DNA from 4 places in the Mesorhizobium sp. B2-4-6 genome. Region 2 is predicted to be linked to each of the others. Evidence: riboswitches for the same ligand, from Rfam matches in the RefSeq annotation. Region 2 holds a riboswitch; each other region holds the start of a gene.
The links. A riboswitch is a leader RNA that binds a small molecule or an ion and turns the genes downstream of it on or off. The one in region 2 is predicted to bind cobalamin.

Region 1: another riboswitch for cobalamin. It lies ahead of bluB (5,6-dimethylbenzimidazole synthase); the one in region 2 lies ahead of FJ957_RS05385 (DUF1636 family protein).
Region 3: another riboswitch for cobalamin. It lies ahead of FJ957_RS12085 (CbtB domain-containing protein); the one in region 2 lies ahead of FJ957_RS05385 (DUF1636 family protein).
Region 4: another riboswitch for cobalamin. It lies ahead of FJ957_RS26690 (DUF1636 family protein); the one in region 2 lies ahead of FJ957_RS05385 (DUF1636 family protein).

The regions. Positions count from the first base shown of each region.
Region 1 covers NZ_VFVI01000011.1:122,067-126,762, forward strand. The annotation lists gene FJ957_RS24245 (MFS transporter) at 1-343, opposite strand, end outside; gene FJ957_RS24250 (TetR/AcrR family transcriptional regulator) at 464-1,057, shown strand; gene FJ957_RS24255 (hypothetical protein) at 1,187-2,170, shown strand; gene bluB (5,6-dimethylbenzimidazole synthase) at 2,171-2,902, opposite strand; cobalamin riboswitch at 2,945-3,122, opposite strand; gene FJ957_RS24265 (histone deacetylase family protein) at 3,237-4,163, shown strand; gene FJ957_RS24270 (exodeoxyribonuclease VII small subunit) at 4,167-4,418, shown strand; gene FJ957_RS24275 (DUF2277 domain-containing protein) at 4,464-4,696, shown strand, end outside.
Region 2 covers NZ_VFVI01000001.1:1,126,580-1,131,275, reverse strand. The annotation lists gene FJ957_RS05400 (NADH-quinone oxidoreductase subunit B) at 1-123, opposite strand, end outside; gene FJ957_RS05395 (NADH-quinone oxidoreductase subunit A) at 114-479, opposite strand; gene FJ957_RS05390 (winged helix-turn-helix domain-containing protein) at 813-2,012, shown strand; cobalamin riboswitch at 2,042-2,245, shown strand; gene FJ957_RS05385 (DUF1636 family protein) at 2,285-2,716, shown strand; gene cobW (cobalamin biosynthesis protein CobW) at 2,713-3,750, shown strand; gene cobN (cobaltochelatase subunit CobN) at 3,769-4,696, shown strand, end outside.
Region 3 covers NZ_VFVI01000003.1:407,722-412,417, forward strand. The annotation lists gene FJ957_RS12075 (hypothetical protein) at 1-262, opposite strand, end outside; gene FJ957_RS12080 (CbtA family protein) at 314-1,054, opposite strand; gene FJ957_RS12085 (CbtB domain-containing protein) at 1,157-1,366, opposite strand; adenosylcobalamin (AdoCbl) riboswitch at 1,367-1,510, opposite strand; gene FJ957_RS12090 (histidine phosphatase family protein) at 1,596-2,168, shown strand; gene FJ957_RS12095 (PilZ domain-containing protein) at 2,318-2,590, shown strand; gene FJ957_RS12100 (DUF2934 domain-containing protein) at 2,807-3,130, opposite strand; gene FJ957_RS12105 (mandelate racemase/muconate lactonizing enzyme family protein) at 3,229-4,338, opposite strand; gene FJ957_RS12110 (FAD-dependent oxidoreductase) at 4,394-4,696, opposite strand, start outside.
Region 4 covers NZ_VFVI01000014.1:37,778-42,473, forward strand. The annotation lists gene FJ957_RS26675 (iron ABC transporter permease) at 1-31, opposite strand, end outside; gene FJ957_RS26680 (ABC transporter substrate-binding protein) at 424-1,371, opposite strand; gene FJ957_RS26685 (ABC transporter ATP-binding protein) at 1,404-2,192, opposite strand; gene FJ957_RS26690 (DUF1636 family protein) at 2,189-2,677, opposite strand; cobalamin riboswitch at 2,768-2,974, opposite strand; gene FJ957_RS26695 (AraC family transcriptional regulator) at 3,208-4,041, shown strand; gene FJ957_RS26700 (bifunctional helix-turn-helix transcriptional regulator/GNAT family N-acetyltransferase) at 4,078-4,696, opposite strand, start outside.

The DNA of each region.
Region 1 (4,696 bases), on a different contig from region 2:
CGGCAAGCAGCGCCGACCCGAACAGGGTCCAGGCCGGCCAGTGCTGGTTGGCCGCCACGATCAATGTCGTGAAGGCAAGCACCGAGACGAGCGTGGTCGGCAGGGCAATCGCGCTTTGGCCAAGCTGATCCACCCATCGCGAGATCTGCGGTGACAAGACAGCATTCACAAGGGCGTAGGTCGCCGAGACCGCCCCGGCCAGCCAATATTCGCCATGCGTCTGCGACAGCATCGCCACGATGCCGATCGGCGCCATGGCGATCGGCAGCCGCGCGATGAAGGCGGCCGCGGCAAAGCCTTTCGTGCCGGGAGCCCGAAAAATGTCCGCATAGGGGTTTCGCATGATCCTGCTCCTCGACAAGGCTGCATACTAAAACTACATGCGCTGCGTATGAATGTGAGATAGTTCATACGCTGCGTATGTCAATTGGCATACGAGGCGTATGTTAGTAGGGCCAGAGCCATGCACAGACCGCGCAAGGAGATGATCGCCGAAACGCGCGCCAAGCTGATCGCGGCCGCCCGCCATGCCTTCGGCACGGTCGGCTACGCCGAGGCCTCGATGGACGATTTCACCGCGTCGGCCGGCCTGACGCGCGGCGCGCTCTACCATCATTTCGGCGACAAGAAGGGGCTGCTGCAGGCGGTGATCGCCGAGATCGACGGCGAAATGGCCGTGCGGGTGAACGAGGTGGCTTCGAAGGCGCCGACCCGTTGGCAGCATTTCGTCGATGAATGCACCACCTATATCGAGATGGCGCTGGAGCCGGAAATCCAGCGCATCATGTTCCGCGACGGCCCGGCGGTGCTCGGCGACCCGGCGCAGTGGCCGAATGCCAGCGCTTGCACCGCCTCGATGACCGATCATCTGACGAAGCTGCAGGACGAGGGGGTGGTCGTTCCAGAACTTGATCCTGAGACGACCTCACGGCTGATCAATGGCGCCAGCAGCCAGGCCGCACAGCGCATCGCCAATTCGAACGATCCCGAAGCGACGTCGAAGAAGGTGATCGCGGCGTTCAAGCAACTGCTTGAAGGCTTGCGCAAGAGGGTTTGACGGCACGCTTGGGTAACCAAGCATAGGGTTGTGCACCGGTTTCGGATCGGTGCAACCCTGCCGCGATTGACAATCAATAGGGCGAGCGCATCCTCCCCGGCCATTCTCTGAAGGTGTGGGGAGTCGGGCATGTGGGACTTCAGCATCGGCAGGTCGGTGTCCATCATGATACGGACGTGGCCGTTCATCGTCTTTCGCATGATCGTCTATTTCGGCATCACGGTAGCCTACATCATGGCGACCGGCACGGGCGCCAGCGTCGGCTACGGCGTCGGTCACATCTCGACCGATCCGGACAGCCCGATGTCCTTCGCGCTCTGGGGCGGCGTGGTCGGCTTCGGCGTCGTCTCGATCGCCGTCTACTGGATCCGCGAATACATCCTCTATGTGCTGAAGGCGGGCCATATCGCCGTCATGGTGCATCTGATCGACGGCCACGATGTCCCTGACGGGCAGAACCAGATCGCCTATGCCAAGGAAGTGGTCACCCAGCGTTTCGCCGAGGCCAACATCCTTTTCGTCGTCGACCAGCTGGTCAAGGGCGCCATCCGCGCCATCACCGGCCTGATCGGCGGCATAGCCGCCTTCCTGCCGATCCCGGGCCTGAGCGGCCTGGTCGGCTTCATCAACACCATCATCCGTATCTCGCTGACCTATGTCGACGAGATCATCCTCGGCTACAACATCCGCATCAAATCGAGCACGCCTTTCGAGACGGCCAGGCAAGGCGTCGTCCTCTACGCCCAGAACGGCAAGCACATGGTCAAGAACGCCGTCTGGCTGGCGGCGATCATGTGGGGCGTGTCCTTCGTCATCTTCCTTTTGATGCTGGCACCCGCGGCCGCGATCCTCTGGGTCATGCCGGGCCAGCTTGCCGGCTGGGCTTTCGTGCTCGCCATCGTCTTTGCCTGGGCCTTCAAGGCGGCCTTCATCGAGCCCTTCGCCATTGCCTCGCTTATGCAGGTCTATTTCGAAGCCATCGAGGGCCAGGTGCCCAATCCCGAATGGGACCACCGGCTGGCCGAGGCCTCGTCCAAGTTCAGGGAACTGCGCGACAAGGCGCTGGGCTCCTTCGGCGGCGGCTCGCGCTGGGATACGCCCCGGGCCGCCTGATCAGGATTTCGAAGGACCGCCTAGCCTTGCGATCGCCGATTTGAGCGGCGCCTCGCCGGCGCCGCGAAAAGTCTCGCTCATCACCAGTTCGGGCAACGGCAGGCGCTTGCCCCAGCCATGCGCCTCGAGATCGGGCTTCGGCGCGAAGGCAGAGACGCGGCCGACGCAGAGATAGGCGATCGGCGTCACATGTTCCGGGATCGACAAGAGCTGCTTCAGCGCTTCCGTCTCGATGATGCTGACCCAGCCGACGCCGACACCCTCGGCCCGCGCCGCCAGCCAGAAATTCTGCACCGCGCAGACGGTGCTGTAGAGGTCCATCTCCGGATTGTGCCAGCGCCCGAGCGGCGAATCCTTCGACCGCTGCCGGTCGCAGGTGATGCACAGATTGAGCGCGCTTTCGCAGATGCCCTCGAGCTTAAGCTTGCGGTATAGCGCCTGCCGTTCCGCCTCGATCGCCGGCAGCTCCTGCTCGCGCGCGGCGAGGAACAGGTCGCGCACCTGCCGACGCCTGCCTGCATCGCGGATGACGATGAAGTTCCACGGCTGCATGTAGCCGACCGACGGCGCATGATGCGCGGCGGTGATCAGCCGCGCCAACACGCTGTCGTCGAGATCGTCGGGGATAAAATGGCTGCGCACGTCACGCCTGGTGAACATCGCCCGATAGACCGCGTCGCGCGCCAATTGGTCAAAGTCGTCGCCGCTCGCGGCGATCGCTGCTGCCGTCATCGCTTTTCCCCTTGCGACAAGCAATTTCCCGCCTGACCAAGCGGAAAACCATGTCTGCCGGGCCGGTCTTCTGGCTCGGGATCCTCCCGCATCCGGCGCCTTCCCGTCATCGACAGTGGCTTTGCCGGCGCGGTCCCCCTCACAGCGTTGGGCACGCCACGGAGTTCAACCGTGTTCCCGATTCTCCCGCGTCGCGGGCACCAGGCAGCGAAGAACCTTACCGCGAAGCTTGCGCCGCGCCAATGGCGCCAGCGACACGGGCTGGCGCAATTTTCCCCAGCCATTCGGCTTTCAAACATGGTCATCCGCGCCGCCGGTGCCTAGATTAGGCGCCATGGCCACCCGTCTCTACACGCACCCGATCTTTCTGGAACACCTCACGCCGCCCGGCCATCCCGAGCGGCCCGACCGCCTGCGCGCCATCGAACGCGTGCTCGACGACGAGGCTTTTTCGGCGCTCGACCGCGTCAAGGCGCCCGAAGGCGACGAGAAAACGATTCTCTATGCGCATCCCGAGGATTTCGTCGAGCGTGTCCGCGCCGCGATCCCTGAGAGCGGGATCGTGTCGATCGACGCCGATACCAGCGCCAGCCCGAAAAGCTGGCAGGCCGTGGTGACGGCGATCGGCGGCGCCAACGCGGCGGTCGACGATGTTTTCGAGGGCCGCGCGGCAAACGTCTTCGTCGCCGCCCGCCCGCCGGGTCACCACGCCGAAAAGACCACCGCGATGGGCTTCTGCCTGTTCAACACGGCCGCGATCGCCGCCCGCTACGCGCAGAAGAAGCATCAGGCCGAGCGCGTCGCCATCGTCGACTGGGACGTCCACCACGGCAATGGTACCCAGGACATTTTCTGGGACGACCCGTCGGTTCTCTATTGCTCGACGCACCAGATGCCGCTTTATCCCGGTACCGGAGCGAAAAGCGAAACCGGCGCCGGCAACATCGTCAACGCGCCGCTCGCGCCGCAGACCGGCAGCGACCTGTTCCGCGACGCCTTCCTGTCGCGTGTGCTGCCCTCGATCGATGCGTTCGCGCCGGACTTGATCATCATTTCAGCCGGCTTCGACGCGCACCATCGCGACCCGCTGGCGGAGATCAACCTGACCGAGGATGATTTCGACTGGGCGACCGGGCAATTGATGGAACGCGCCGGCCGCCACAGCTCCAACAGGCTCGTCAGCTTGCTGGAAGGCGGCTACGATCTGCAGGGACTGGCATTTTCAGTCGCCGCCCATGTCGGGCGGCTGATGAAGGGATAGGGTATGGCATTGGAAGACAATGAGGACGTCAAGGCGATGAGCTTCGAACAGGCGCTCGACGCGCTGGAGAAGATCGTCGATGATCTTGAGCGTGGCGACGTCCCGCTCGACCAGTCGATCAAGATCTATGAGCGCGGCGAAGCGCTGAAGGCGCATTGCGACCGGCTGCTGAAAGCGGCCGAGGACAAGGTCGAGAAGATCAGACTGTCGCGCGACGGCAAGCCGGTAGGAACGGAGCCGTTGGACGCAGAGTAATTTGGACGACGGTGAGGCAGACAAAGCAGGTAAGGAGTTCAAGCTATGTGCCGCAACATCAAGACCCTGGCCAATTTCGAGCCACCGGCGACCAATGACGAAGTGCATGACGCAGCGCTGCAATTCGTGCGCAAGCTGAGCGGCTCGACCAAGCCCTCCAAGCGCAACGAGCATGCCTTCCACCATGCGGTCGAGGCGATCACAGCTATCGCGCGCGAATTGATCGATTCGCTCGAAACCAACCAGGAACCGCGCAATCGCGAGGAAGAAGCTGCCAA
Region 2 (4,696 bases):
CAGCTCATTGTTGATTTCGAGGAAGAAGGGATCGTCCTCCCCCACCGGCCTGCCGGTATTGGGGTCGATGATGCCCTTGGGCTTCGGCGCGACGAGGGTGCCTGAACTGTCGTTCAATCCCATTCCAGCGCTCCTTTTTTCCATTCATAGGCAAAACCGATGGTCAGCACCGCCAAGAACACCATCATTGACCAGAAGCCGAGCATGCCGACCTTGGAGAAGGAGACCGCCCACGGGAACAGGAAGGCGACCTCGAGATCGAAGATGATGAACAGGATCGACACCAGGTAGAAGCGGATGTCGAATTTCATACGGGCGTCGTCAAATGAGTTGAAGCCGCATTCGTAGGCGGAAAGCTTTTCCGGGTCGGGATTGCGGTAGGCCACCAGGAACGGCGCTATGAGCAGCGCAAGGCCGACGACCAGCGCCACGGCGATGAACAGGACGATCGGCAGATATGAACTCAGGAGTGCGCTCATGCGGCGGCTTTCCTTAGGCGGGCAGTTCACTTTGATTACAGCAACGAACTCTAATGCGGAAGCGTGACAGTTTAACCGCTGAACCGTTTTAAGGGGCCCATGCTGCAACGCGGCGAGGGTTAGCGCAGCGGTTTCGGTGACGCAAGTCAAACCTTGTTCAATTCGCGGCCCTGGACGCCTTATCGGAAGAAACTGGTCCGATCCGCTCCTGTTTGATTTCCTTCGCTTTTTACTCCACTTTTCTCTCCTGACATATCTCCCGCCATTTGCCTGCTAGCATCGTCGGAATCACCGGCTAAAAATGCGGCAAATGATCAGGGCAAGGACGCCTCGATGAAGGACAAGATTTCGCTGGCCATGGCGAGGCGCATTGCGCTCGGAGCGCAGGGATTCAAGGACCCTAGGCCCGGCGGCGTTCCGGATCGCCGCCACCTTGCGCGCGTGCTTTCACGAACCGGCCTGTTGCAGATCGATTCCGTCAGCGCCGTGGTGCGTGCTCATTATATGCCGCTCTATTCTCGCCTCGGCCCCTACCCGCTTGCGCTGCTCGACAACGCCGCGGTCAGCCGCAAGCGCGCGGTCTTTGAATATTGGGCGCATGAGGCGTCGTTCCTGCCTGTCGAAACCTACCCTTTGATGCGCTGGCGCATGCTGCGCGCCGAGCAGGGCGACGAGATGTATCTCGGCCTGGCGAAATGGGGCCGGGAGCGCAAGGCGATGATCGACGAGATTTATGCGCAGGTCGCCGAACGCGGCCCGATCGCCGCGTCCGACATCGAAGGCCACAAGGGCAATGGCGGCTGGTGGGGCTGGAGCGAGGCCAAGCACGCATTCGAATGGCTGTTCTGGGCCGGACGCATCACCACCGCCTACCGGCGCGGCTTCGAACGCTATTACGACCTGCCCGAGCGCGTTTTGCCGCAGGCTGTGCTCGACCTTCCCGTACCCTCGGTCGAGGACGCGCATCGCGAATTGCTGCGCATCTCGGCCCGCGCCCATGGCATCGCCACCTATGGCGACCTCCGCGACTATTTTCGTCTCGCGCCGGGCGATACGAAAGACCGCATCGAGGAACTGGTCGAAGCGGGCGAACTGCTGCCTGTGACGGTGGAGAGTTGGGACAAGACCGCCTATCTCCACAAGGACGCCCGCTTTCCGCGTCGGATAGAGGCACGCGCCCTGCTCGCCCCGTTCGATCCATTGGTTTTCGAACGCACGCGCACCGAAAAGCTGTTCAATTTCCGCTACCGTATCGAGATATACACGCCGGCCGAAAAGCGCCAATACGGCTACTACGTGCTGCCCTTCCTGCTTGGCGACCGCATCGTCGCCCGCGTCGATCTGAGGGCCGATCGGCCGGCAAGCGTGCTGCGCGTCCATGCCGCCTACGCCGAGACCGGCGCTCCCGCCGAAACGGCGGCCCAACTCTTCGACGAACTGCAGCAAATGCAGGGCTGGCTCGGCCTGGGAGCGATCGAAGTGACGCCGGCCGGCGACCTAGGACCGGCGCTGGCCGACATCGTGATGTCGTAGCCGTGCGTTGACAGGCACCCGGCCGTAAGCCTAAATCCGCCGCAGACGGTCTTCTCCCGGCAAAGGGAGGAGCCAAGAGGGAATGCGGTGCGGGCCAACACCCAAATCCGCGGCTGTCCCCGCAACTGTAAGCGACGAGCCCCGGCCGAAAACCACTGGGATGTTCCCGGGAAGGCGGCATTCAAGGCGACGACTCGCGAGCCAGGAGACCTGCCGTCTGAGACTTTAAGTATCCGAATGCCCGGCGGGTTTTCCGGGCAAGGAGCCTGGTTTTGGATCGCAACGGCAGTTTCCCGGCAAATAGTGCGGATATTTCGTCCGAGCCCGACGCGCTGGCCGGCGCGACCGTCATCGTGTGCTCCTCCTGCCGCGACGAAACCGGCTCGGACGCCCATCCGCGTGCCGGCGCGCTGCTCGCCGAGGACACGCGCCGGGCTGCCTCCGGCGAAAACATCAACATCCGCACGGTCGAATGCCTCGGCAATTGCAAGCGCCGGCTCAGCGCCGCGCTGCTGCGCGACGGCTGCTGGAGCTATGTCTTCGGCGATCTGAATGCCACCAGCGGCACCGACCTCGTTGCCGGTGCGAAACTCTTCGCCACCTCGACTGACGGCCTGATTCCCTGGCGCGGCCGGCCCGATTCTCTCAAGCGCGGCCTCGTTGCCCGCATCCCTCCCCTCGACATGCTGAAGGACCGACCATGAACGCTTCCGTTTCCCGCGTGCCCTGTACCGTCGTCACCGGCTTCCTCGGCGCCGGCAAGACGACGCTGATCCGCAACCTGCTGGAGAACGCCAAGGGCAAGCGGCTGGCGATCATCGTCAACGAGTTCGGCGATGTCGGCATCGACGGCGAGATCCTGAAAGGCTGCGGCGTCGACACCTGCCCGGAGGAAAACATCGTCGAGCTCGCCAATGGCTGCATCTGCTGCACCGTCGCCGACGATTTCGTGCCGGCGCTCGACCAGATCCTGTCGCTCAACCCCAAGGTCGATCACATCCTGATCGAGACCTCCGGCCTCGCTTTGCCGAAGCCGCTCGTCCAGGCTTTCCAGTGGCCGAGCGTGAAGAGCCGCGTGACGGTCGATGGGGTCATTGCCGTGGTCGACGGTCCGGCGCTGGCCGACGGCCGTGTCGCTTCCGACATGAATGCCCTGCAGGCGCAGCGCGCCGCGGACGTGACGCTCGACCATGACGATCCGGTCGAAGAGGTATTCGAGGACCAGATCGCCTGCGCCGACCTGATCATCCTGTCGAAGAGCGACCTGATGGATGCGGCCGGGTCGCAGCGTGCGAACGCCGTCATCGGCAAGCATGTCGCGCGCGCCGTGAAGGTCGTTCCGACCGCGCAGGGCAAGGTCGACCCGTCGGTAATGCTCGGCCTCGGGCTCGCCGTCGAGGACGACATCGAGAACCGCAAGACCCATCACGACGACGAGCTCGACCATGAGCACGACGATTTCGATTCCTTCGTCATCGACATCCCGTCGGTCGCCAATCCCGACGAGTTGGCCGAGCGCGTCGCCCTTGCCGCCGAGCAGGAAAACGTGCTGCGCGTCAAAGGCTTCGTCGAGGTTGGCGGCAAGCCGATGCGGCTTTTGCTCCAGGCCGTCGGCCCGCGCGTCAACCACTATTACGACCGCGCCTGGACGGCCGAGGACGACCGCCGCTCGCGGCTCGTCGTCATCGGCCTCAAGGGACTGAACCGCCCGGCGATCGAGCGTATCCTCGCCGGCTGAGGCCAACACCAAAAAGCGATGCACATCCTCGCCACCACATCCGCTTCGCTCGACGATCTCGCCGAGCCGATCGACCTCAGGCAGACGCCTGCGGATGTCGTGGCCCTGTCCTTCACCGACAGCGATCTCGCCGGTCTGGCCACCGCCTGGAAGGCCGATGCGGAGCGGCTACCCTCGATGCGGCTGGCGGCGCTGCGCGACCTTCGCCATCCGATGTCGGTGGATCTGTGGATCGACAGCGTCGCCCGTCACGCCAAGGTCGTCCTGGTGCGTATCCTCGGCGGCTATGAGTGGTGGCGTTACGGCTGCGACCAGCTCGCCGCGGTCGCGCGCGACCGCGGCATCAAGCTGGCGCTGCTGCCCGGCGAAAGCCATGACGAGGACCAGCGGCTGATCGAAGCCTCGACCCTGCCGCGCGCCGAGATCGACGCCCTGCTCGGCTATTTCCGCGAGGGCGGCCCGGCCAATATGAGCGCGCTGGTGCAAAGGCTGGCGCGACTTGCCGGGTCGGATGCGGCCGTGGCCGAACCGGTCAAAGTGCCGAAGGCGGGGTACTATCGGCCGGGGCTGGGGGTCGTGGAGAAGCCTGAGATCATCGATGTCGGCGAACTCGGCGCTGGCAACCTCGTCATCCCCATCCTCTTCTACCGTTCCATGCTGCTTGCCGCAGACATCGCGCCGATCGACGCGTTGGCCGAGGCGTTACATTCGCAAGGCATGGTCCCTGTGCCGATCTTCGTTTCCAGCCTCAAGGATCCGGCGTCTCTCGCCTTCGTCGAAAACGCGATCGCATCGCTGAACCCGGCCGCCATCGTCACCGCCACCGCCTTCGCCTCCGGCGCGGAACCCGGCGCCGAAACCCTGTTCGACCGCGCCGGTGTGCCGGTGTTCCAGGTCATCGTCGCCACGACGAGACGCGAGGTCTGGGAGAAGAACCACCGCGGCC
Region 3 (4,696 bases), on a different contig from region 2:
CGTCGCCGAGGCTGCCCGGCATCAGGCCCCAGAGGCAATAGGTGAATTGCAGATTGCCGTGATTGTAGAGCCGCCGGAAGGTCGGGTCGGTTGCGGTCTGGCGCTGGGCGAGCTCGAGGATCTCGCCGCGGTAGCGGGCGATCACGGCCATCTGGCCGTGTGTCAGGCTCGGGATCTGGATGCCGGGAGGAGGCGGGGCGAAGGATCCGCTATGCGCTTCGGCGGGTGCTCCCGCCGTCATGATCGAAAGGGCGGTCGCCAAAAAGAAAATGGCCGCCAGGGCAAGGAATCGTGGCGGCCGACGCATCGGATTTCAGGCGAAGCGGCGGGCAGGGCTGCGCTGGTCGCGCGCCGCGACCACGCGCTCGGCAACCGCGCCGAAGCCGAGCCCGACGACGGTCCATAGCACAAGCTGGATGCCGAGCGAGGCGACGCGGAACTGCCACAGCACCGTCGCCGAGAAGTTCTCCGGTACTTCGTTGATGTCGGGCAGGGCTGCCTTCACCAGCGCGAAGACCACGAGGAAGGCCAGCCCAGCCACGATCGAGGCGTTCCAGGCGCCGAGCCGGGTCCACAGCCGCTGCGCCAATCCAACCGCCGCCACCATCGCCGCGATCGAGACCACGATCATGATGAAGAACAGCTCGGTACGGTAGCCGATGGTCTCGGCATTGCCGACCGCGGGCGGATTCGCCGGATATTTGAGGCTGGGGACCACGATCACGGCCAGGAAGCCGAGCAGCGCGATGAGCGCCGAAGTGCCACGGGGGCCCAGCGAACCCAGACGGCCATAGGCATAGGCGAAGACCAGCGAGAACAGCCCGCCGAGGGCGGCGCCGTAGACCAGCACGCCGGTCGCGAGACCGATGCCGGCCTGCGTGACGCGGCTGACCATCTCGGGCTCCGGCGCCTCGCCGGTCGCCTGGGCCTGCTGTTCCTCGAAGGCGATCGCCTTGTCGACCTGCGGCTCGCCATAGACGCGGGCAAAGGCGAATGCCAGAATCCCCGCAACCAGCCCGACAAGCATGCCGCGCAGCAAAAGTTTTCCGACCATGTCGTTAACCCTCTAAGCAATTCCAGGAAAAGTGCGTAGCGGTTTTCCGTCCGGAATCGCGTTAGACCAGAATCGAAGCAAGTTCAGCGATGCTGAACCGCCTTAGTGGCAGGGGAAGCCGAGCAGGTGGCGGCCGTCATGCACGAATTCGTGCACATAGGTGCCGCGGATCAGCGACGTCGCGCCTTCTTCCGCCCCGACGAAATAGATCGCCAGCATCAACAGCAGGCCGGCGAAGATGGCCCAGGGCAGAAGCTCGCGAACCGGAATCGCAACCGGACCGTAGCTGGGGGCGAAGGTGGTGTCGGACATATTGACCTCCCGTGGGATACTGCGTCCCGTTGATCGAACAATGCTGCGGAATAAGGCCTGACTTTCGGCTGGTGCCGATCACAGTGGCGCGACCGTGCCGGACTCGCACCGGCTTCCAATCCCGTATAGCGCTAAAACACTTGTCAGCACTTCGTTCGCCTGTCAACGACATGTAATGGCCAACACGGCTTCGCGCGGCCGAAATTTCACTGGACCACGGAGTTTTGGGATGCTCGCCCGCCTTACGATGATCGCAAGCGGCGCGACGCAGTCCATGCGCAAGGGGCGCTTTCCGAGTGACGAGGGGCTGGAACTGCAAGCCATCGACCGCGCCGTTGCGCTGGCCGTTTCGCTGCGCCGCGCCGACCGCGTCTGGACGAGTCCGGCGCTTGCCGCGCGGCAGACGGCCGAGGCGCTCGGCCTCGAGGCGACGGTCGAGCCGCTGCTTGGTGAGCAGGACTTCGGGCGCTGGGCCGGCAAAGGCTTCGAGGAGGTGCAGGCAGAGGATCCGGAAGGCATGGCGGCCTGGTTCGCCGATGCGGACGCGGCGCCCCATGGCGGCGAATCGCTTGCCGCCGTCGCCCGGCGCGGCGCCGCGCTGATGGAGCGCCTCGCTTCCGAGAGCGGTCATACCATCGCGCTCACGCACGCCCTGCCGATCCGCGCGGCCATGGTGCATGTTCTGGGCGCGCCGCTTTCCTCGGTCTGGAAGATCGACATCGAGCCGCTGTCGCTCACCGAGTTCCGCGGCGACGGCCGCCGCTGGGTGCTGCATGCGAGCGGTGTCATCGTCTCTGGTTGAACCCTCTGGGCGTGAAAGATCCCGATGAACGCGGTCGGCCTATGAAGCTGCCGTTCCGCGTTTCAGTGATTGCTAACGGAACGGAAACGCCTCGCTGCTATGGTGCTGCCCGGTTGCGAGGAGAGCCTTGCCTGAGGAGCCCGTCGGATATGGCCAATTTTCCCGAGACCGAGCGCCGTCTTCATGCGCGCGAATTCGTGCTCAAGGAAGCCACGATCATCGCCGCCGGCGTTAGGATCGGCTGCTCGGTCAGAAATCAGCACGAGCAAGGTGCGGAATTGCGCATCGGCGCCGATGTGGAGATCCCAGACCGCTTCCTGCTCGAGGTCCCGGCCGACGATACGGCCTATCGCGCTTGGGTGCGGTGGCGGCGCAACGACCGCGTCGGCGTGGCGCTCTACAGCAACGCGCCGAAGGACTGATGCGCGGGCTCGCCGCTCAGCAATTTCTGATTTGATCCTGCCTAAGGCGACGTGCAACCTGGCATATCGGGAACGCAGCCGCCGCGAGCGCGTCCACTGCCGGACCAGCAGGGATTTGCGAATGAGCAGGACAGCCGTTTGGGTGGCGCTGCTCGCCATTTACCTGTTGCAGGCCGTGCTTCCCACCTCAACTCGCGCTCGATTTTAATGTGAGGATCAACTCCGCCCCTTCGCTTTCAGACTCCGCGCCGCTTGCTCGATCGCCGCGCGGTCGTTGCCCAGCCGGTCGAGCAGTTCCTGCGCCTCGTCGCCGGAAATGCCGGTGCGCATGGCAAGCGCCTCCACCGTGAGCACATCGGCGCTGTCGATCTCGCGCGTTTCGGGCAGAGCATCGTCCGCTGTCAGCGGCAGGGCCGCCTCGCGGTCGATCTCCAACTCGGCCTGTTGCCAGTGCCGTTCGTGATTGCCGAGGACGCCGCCCTCGCGTTGAAATATCTCATAGGCACGTTGCCTGATCTTCTCGGTCCGATCGTCGTCCATCGCCATTCCTCCTTGCGTGTCACAAGAACGCAGGACAGGGCGGAACGATCCGTGGCATCGCGAAGGTGATCGACCGGCGCTGTTCCAGGCGCGTCCGCTCAGGGCCCGTAGATGGCGGCCGGCTTGCCGAACATGCCGGGCTCCGGTTTCACGCCCAGCCCCGGCCGTTGCGGTACGGCGATGTGGCCTTGCTTGATGACGATCGGGTGCTTCGCGTCGAAATGGCCTTTGATGTATTCCTGCGCGATCCAGGCGCCTTCCATGCGGCGCGGCTCGACCGTGGCGGCCAGATGCACGCAGGCCGCCGCGATGATGTCGCCGCCCCAGGCGTCGTCGCAGCTGTGCGGCAGCGAGCGGATGGCGCAGAGATCGCGCACCGTCGTCATCTTGGTGAGGCCGCCAAGCCGCGTGACCTTGAAGCCGAAGCCGTCGGCGATGCCGAGCGAGATCGCGCGCAGCACGGCGTTCTGGTCCTCGGTGCTTTCGTCGAGATAGACCGGATGCGTGATGCGGCCCTTCAGGGTCGCGATCTCGTCCATCGTGTTGCAGGGCTGTTCGAAGACGAAGGGGATTTGCTGGCAGAGCCGGTCGAGGTGTATCGCGGCGGCGACCGTCAGGCCGCGGTTGCCGTCGACCGCTAGCCGAGCCTTGTAGCCGACCGCTTCCCAGACCTTGTGGACGACGGCCACGTCTTCTTCCAGGTTGCGCCCGCCGATCTTGACCTGCAGGCGCGGATAGCCTGCCTTCACTTTGTCGGCGGCGATCCGCGCCGTCTCGTCCGGCGCCCCGACGATCAGCGAATAGTAGGCCGGCACGCGGTCGGTCAGCGCGCCGCCCAAAAGCGTCGAGACCGGCACGCCGAGCTTTTGGCCGAGCAGGTCCAGGAACGCCATGTCGAATGCGGCCTTGGCGTAGCCGTGCCCGCTGAGCCGCTCGTCCATCTGTTTCGCCAGCAGCCTGATCGAGGCGACCTCCGAGCCGATCAGGCCCGGCGCGATTTCGGCGATCGCGGCGCGGGCGCCAAGCGCATGATGCGGCTGGTAGACCGGGCCGATCGGACAGGTCTCGCCCCAGCCGGCAAAACCATCATCGGTGACGATTTCGACCAGTGTGGAGTCGAGCGCCTCCACGTCGGCGCTCGCCATGCGGTAGACACCGCATTTGACTGGCAGCTGCACCGAATAGACGTTGATGCGGTCGATACGCATACGGGCTTCCCTCCGAAGGACACGTCGGTAACGGGGCCTTTGCAGGCCCCGCCTATTACATCCGCGCCCTGGCCGAGGTCGGGTCGTAAGGCGAATCCGCGATCACTTCGGCGGCCCTCCATTCGCCAAGGATCGCGACGTCGAGCTTCGTGCCGGGTTTGGAAAATAGTTCGGGCAGCAGCGCCAGCGCCACGTCATGCCCAAGCGCATAGCCATAGCCGCCCGACGTGATGCGCCCGACCAGCGCGCCGTCGCTGTAGAGTCCTTCATTGGCAAGCGTGCTTGCGCCGTCGGTGTTGATTTTCAGCGTCACCGACCGGCGCTGGTCGTTGCGCTCCTTGTATTTCAACACCGCCTC
Region 4 (4,696 bases), on a different contig from region 2:
GCGCGACCAGCAGCGCAGCGCCAAGCATCATGGCCAAAGCGAACGATCGGCGGCGCAGATTCACGGCGTGGGACCTGCCGCCGCGATCCCGGCGTTCGGGATTAGCCGAGGCATCCGCGACTTCGTCGATGCCGCAAGGGGCGGTCCACCCATCATTCCAGGGCGAAGCAGGCGCGAAGCACCGCGTAGACCCTGGAATCCATGCCGTGACCTGGCGCGAGAAGTGCCGCGGTGCGGAATTCTGAGCAGCGGCAACGCCTCGGCGTTACGGAATGGATCCTTGGGCCTGCGCCGCGTCGCTTCGCTCCTTGCTCCGCCCGTGGATGACGAAGTCGCGAGTGTTTTGGCCAATCTCCAAGGCGGTCGATTCACAGGCACGCGATCCGTCAATGAAGCCATTCCCACCCCATCAGAACTCCAGGCCTAAAACGCTTCCGGATGCATGGCCCTGGCGATCTTGCCGATCGCCTCGATATTGGCGGGTCCGGGCGTCAGCTCGGCGTAGCGCAGCGCGACGAAGCGCTCGTTCCTGACAGCGTCGGTCTGCTTCATGGCCGGATGGACTTTAAGGAAATCGAGCAGCTTCCTGTAGCCGCCGCCATCCTGGTAATCGAGCAGGATAAGGAACTGCGGATTGCGCGAGGCGACCGTCTCCCAGTCGGTGTTGCCCCAGCTCGTCTCCATGTCGGCCATGATGTTTTCGCCGCCGGCGGCTGCGATCATGGCGTTGGGAATGGCGAACTTGCCGGCGGTGAAGGGCTTGTCCTCGCCGGAATCGTAGAGGAACACGCGCGTGCCCTTGCGGTCGCCGACCTTGGCGGTGATATCGGCAAGCTCGGCCTTCCAGCGGGCGACCAGCTTTTCGGCCTCCGTCTCCTTGCCGAAGATCTTGCCGAGCTTTTCGACGTCGCCATAGAGCAAGTCCATCGAGGCGGCGGGCCGGTTCTTGTCGAGATGGACGCAGCTTTCGGTCAGCACCAGCGTCTTGATGCCGTGCGGGGCGAGCGTGTCGGGCGTGACCTCGCCGCCCGGTTTCATGCCGTAGTACCAGCCGGCGAAGAAGAAATCCGGCTGCACGGCGACGAGGTTCTCCAGCGTCGGATATTTTGGCGCCAGCTCCGGGATGGAGCCCTGCTCCGCCTTGAACTCGGGGCCGACCTTGTACCAGCCGGTGATGCCGGTAAGCCCGACGATCGACGGCTGCAGCTTCAGCGCGAAGGCCATCTCGGCCATGTTGAGGTCCTGGATGACGGCGCGTTTTGGCGGTGCATCGAAGGTGAGCGGCTTGCCGCAGCTGTCGACGGTGACCGGGAAGGCGAAGGCGGCCGAGGCGAGAAGCGAGAAGGCAAACGACAAAGCGAGGCGTTTCACGGGGTGGTGCTCCTTGTTTGGGTTGGGCAGGCTCAGGATGACGAGGAAGCGCGCGTGGGCAGTTCGAAGACGGTGAGCTCGCGGTCCTCGGTCGGGTGCCGCAGGCGCAGCACGTCGATGCCGAAAACCTCGCGGATATGCGGCTGCGCCAGCGCCTCGCGGGGCGGCGCCAGCGCGTGCAGCCGGGCGTTGCTCATCACCGCGACGTTGGTGGCGAAGGGCGCCACCAAGGCGAGATCGTGCAGCACGGCGACCACGGTCATGCTGAATTCGGCCACCAGTTCGAGCAGTTCTGCGCGGGCGCGCGGATCAAGGTGGTTGGTCGGCTCGTCGAGGAACAGGATCTTCGGCTCTTGCGCGATGGCACGGGCGAGCTGCGCGCGCTGGCGCTCGCCGCCGGAGAGCGAGCCGATGCTGCGCGCGAGCAGTGGCAAGAGCCCGGTCCGGCGCAGTGCTTCGACGACGATGTCGCGGTCGTCGTGCCGGCGCCTCAGGCCGGCATGCGGGACGCGGCCAAGCTCGACATAGTCGATGAGCGCCAGCCGTGGATCCGGCTGGTCCGTCTGGCCGACGACGGCGATGCGGAGCGCCCGCTCGGCGGCGGTGATCCTGTCCAGCCGGCGCCCGGCCAGGCGAACCTCGCCGTGGCTCGGCGACAACGCCCCGCACAACATGCGCAGCAGAGTCGTCTTGCCGGCGCCGTTCGGGCCGATGATGGCGAGGCGCTCACCCGCCGCCAGCGACAGGCTGACATCCTCGACCAGCGTCCGGCCGTTTGCCGTGGCGCCCAGATCGCGGGCTTCAAGCAGGGGCGCGCTCACCGGCCTTGCTCCCTGGCCTTACCCGCGGCGGGGATGCGCGCCAGTATCTTGCCGGCGAGCCTTGCCGGGCGCTGGCCGGAATTGCACCAGCCGTCGGGCAGCGAGGCATAGAGCCTGGCAAATTCCACCAGCGCGCCGGCGTCGGTGCCCCTGTCGATGGAACCGAAGAGATAGGTGGCTTTGCCTTGCGCCTTGAAGGCCACGGTGAGCGGCCGCGCGCAACCCGCCATGCAGTCGATGGTCTCGACGGCAAAGGAAGGCGCCGGCTGCAAGGAAAGCATGGAACGCAGGTCGGCGCACAAACCCTCGCCGGACCTCAACGCGGTCACGGTATCGCGACACAGAGAACAGACGATGATGCGATGGCTCGAGCGTTTCACCGTTTCACGGAAACGGCGAACCGCTCTATCTCTTTGTTTTGACGCAATTCCAGACGGAAAACCGCTACACACTTTTCCTGGAATTGTTCTCGAGGCGTCCAACATTTCCGTCACTTTCCAAAATGGCGACGGAAGGATGCTGGACGAGCCGGCCGACAAGACCGGCGCCCGCGTCTCCTCCCGGCACACCCCGTCCGGTCAACTCATGTCGATGGCAGGTCTCCTGGCTCGCGGGTCGTTGCGCCATCCGCCTTCCCAGCCTTGCCGGCCAGTGGCGTTTCGGATGGAACTCGCCGCTCACAGTTGCGGGGGCAGCCACGGGTTCAATCCAGACCGGATCTCACCGTGTTCCCTTTTCACCCCTCGCCTTGCGGCTCGAGGACCATGACGCAACCATCGTAGGTTGTCCGCGCGCGAGTCGCAACGGCTTCTGTCCGCCCATCGCGCGAAAGACATGGCGGGATCCTCGTGTCGGTGCCGCAAGTCGCCTGCTTCGTTTTGATATGTAATAACATTACCAGATAGAATACGCTGCCTTGGCTTGTCAACGTCATTCGACTTCGCTCGAAGCGCAATTTCGATCAAACTGGCCGCCGGTGCGGGGACTAGTGTCGCCCCGCCAGATGCGAGGAACCATGAACCCGACCGAGAAAGCGCTGTGGTTTGTCGAAAGCCATCTGCCGGACGCGATCAGCCTCGACGAAATAGCGGCAAGCAGCGGCGTGTCGCGCTTCCATGTGACGCGCGCCTTCGGCGCCGCCACGGGACGATCGGTCATGGGTTATATGCGAGCGCGCCGCTTGAGCGAAGCGGCGCGCAAGCTGGCCGGCGGCGCGCCCGATATTCTTTCGGTCGCGCTCGATGCCGGCTACGGCTCGCATGAGGCTTTCACGCGGGCCTTTCGCGAGGCGTTCGGCACCACGCCGGAATTGGTGCGCGCGCAAGGCTCGACCCAAAACCTCGACCTCGTGGAGCCCATTCTGATGGACAGTTCGCTTCTCACCACTCTCGAGCCGCCGCGCTTCGAGACCAGCCGCCCCTTCCTCATCGCCGGTCTCGGCGAGCGCTACAGCTGCGAGACCAGCGCCGGCATTCCAATGCAATGGCAGCGCTTCGCACCCTATATCGGCAACGTTCCAGGCGAAGTGCCTGGCGTCTTCTACGGCGTGTGCACGAATGGCGACGATGCCGGCAATTTCGACTATGTCGTCGGGGTCAAGGTGACGGATTTCTCCGATCTGCCGAAGGATTTCTATCGCGTGCGGGTGCCGGCGCGGAAATACGCGGTGTTCTCGCATCGCGAGCACATCTCGGCCATCCGCCGGACCATCAACACGATCTGGAACAGCTGGCTGCCGCCATCCGGCCACGAAATCGCCGACGCGCCGGAATTCGAGCGCTATGGACCCGAATTCGACGCGCGCACCGGCAATGGCGGGTTGGAGATCTGGTTGCCGGTGAAGGGGTGAGCGCCTTCCCTTCACCTTGTGGGAGAAGGCAAAGAGCTAAAGTTCCAGATCCCACGTCTGCCCGACAAGGTCCTTGCCGAACGAATGGTGGCGTTCCTCGTCGACCAGCTTGAAACCCACTGCTTGATAGATGCGGCGGGCCGCGCCCAGTATGTCATTGGTCCATAAGGTCAGCGTCTTGTAGCCCTTGGCGCGCGCGAAGGCGATGCTTTCGTCGACCAGGCGCGCACCGATGCCAAGGCCGCGCGCCGATGGCTCGACATAGAGCAGCCTGAGCTTCGCCACCTCCGGCGACTTGCGCACGACGAAGACGGAACCGACAACCTCGCCCGCGCGCTCGGCGATCCAGGCACGCTCCCACTTCGGATCGAACTTCTTGACGAATTCGCCAAGGATCTCGGCGACCAGCGCCTCGAAGGTCCCGTCCCAACCATACTCCTGCGTGTAGAGCATGCCCTGGCGGCGCGTGATCCAACCGATGTCGCCGACCTGGAGCGGCCGCAGGATGTAGGCTTCCGTCGGTTCGGGTTTGTCGCCGAGCAGCTCCTGTACGGTGCGCATGGCCTTGACCAGCCGCTCCTGGTCGACAGGCGCCAGGCGATCGAGCAGCGCCCGCACCTGGTCGTGCGAATCCTGGTCGAGCGGCGCGAAGGCC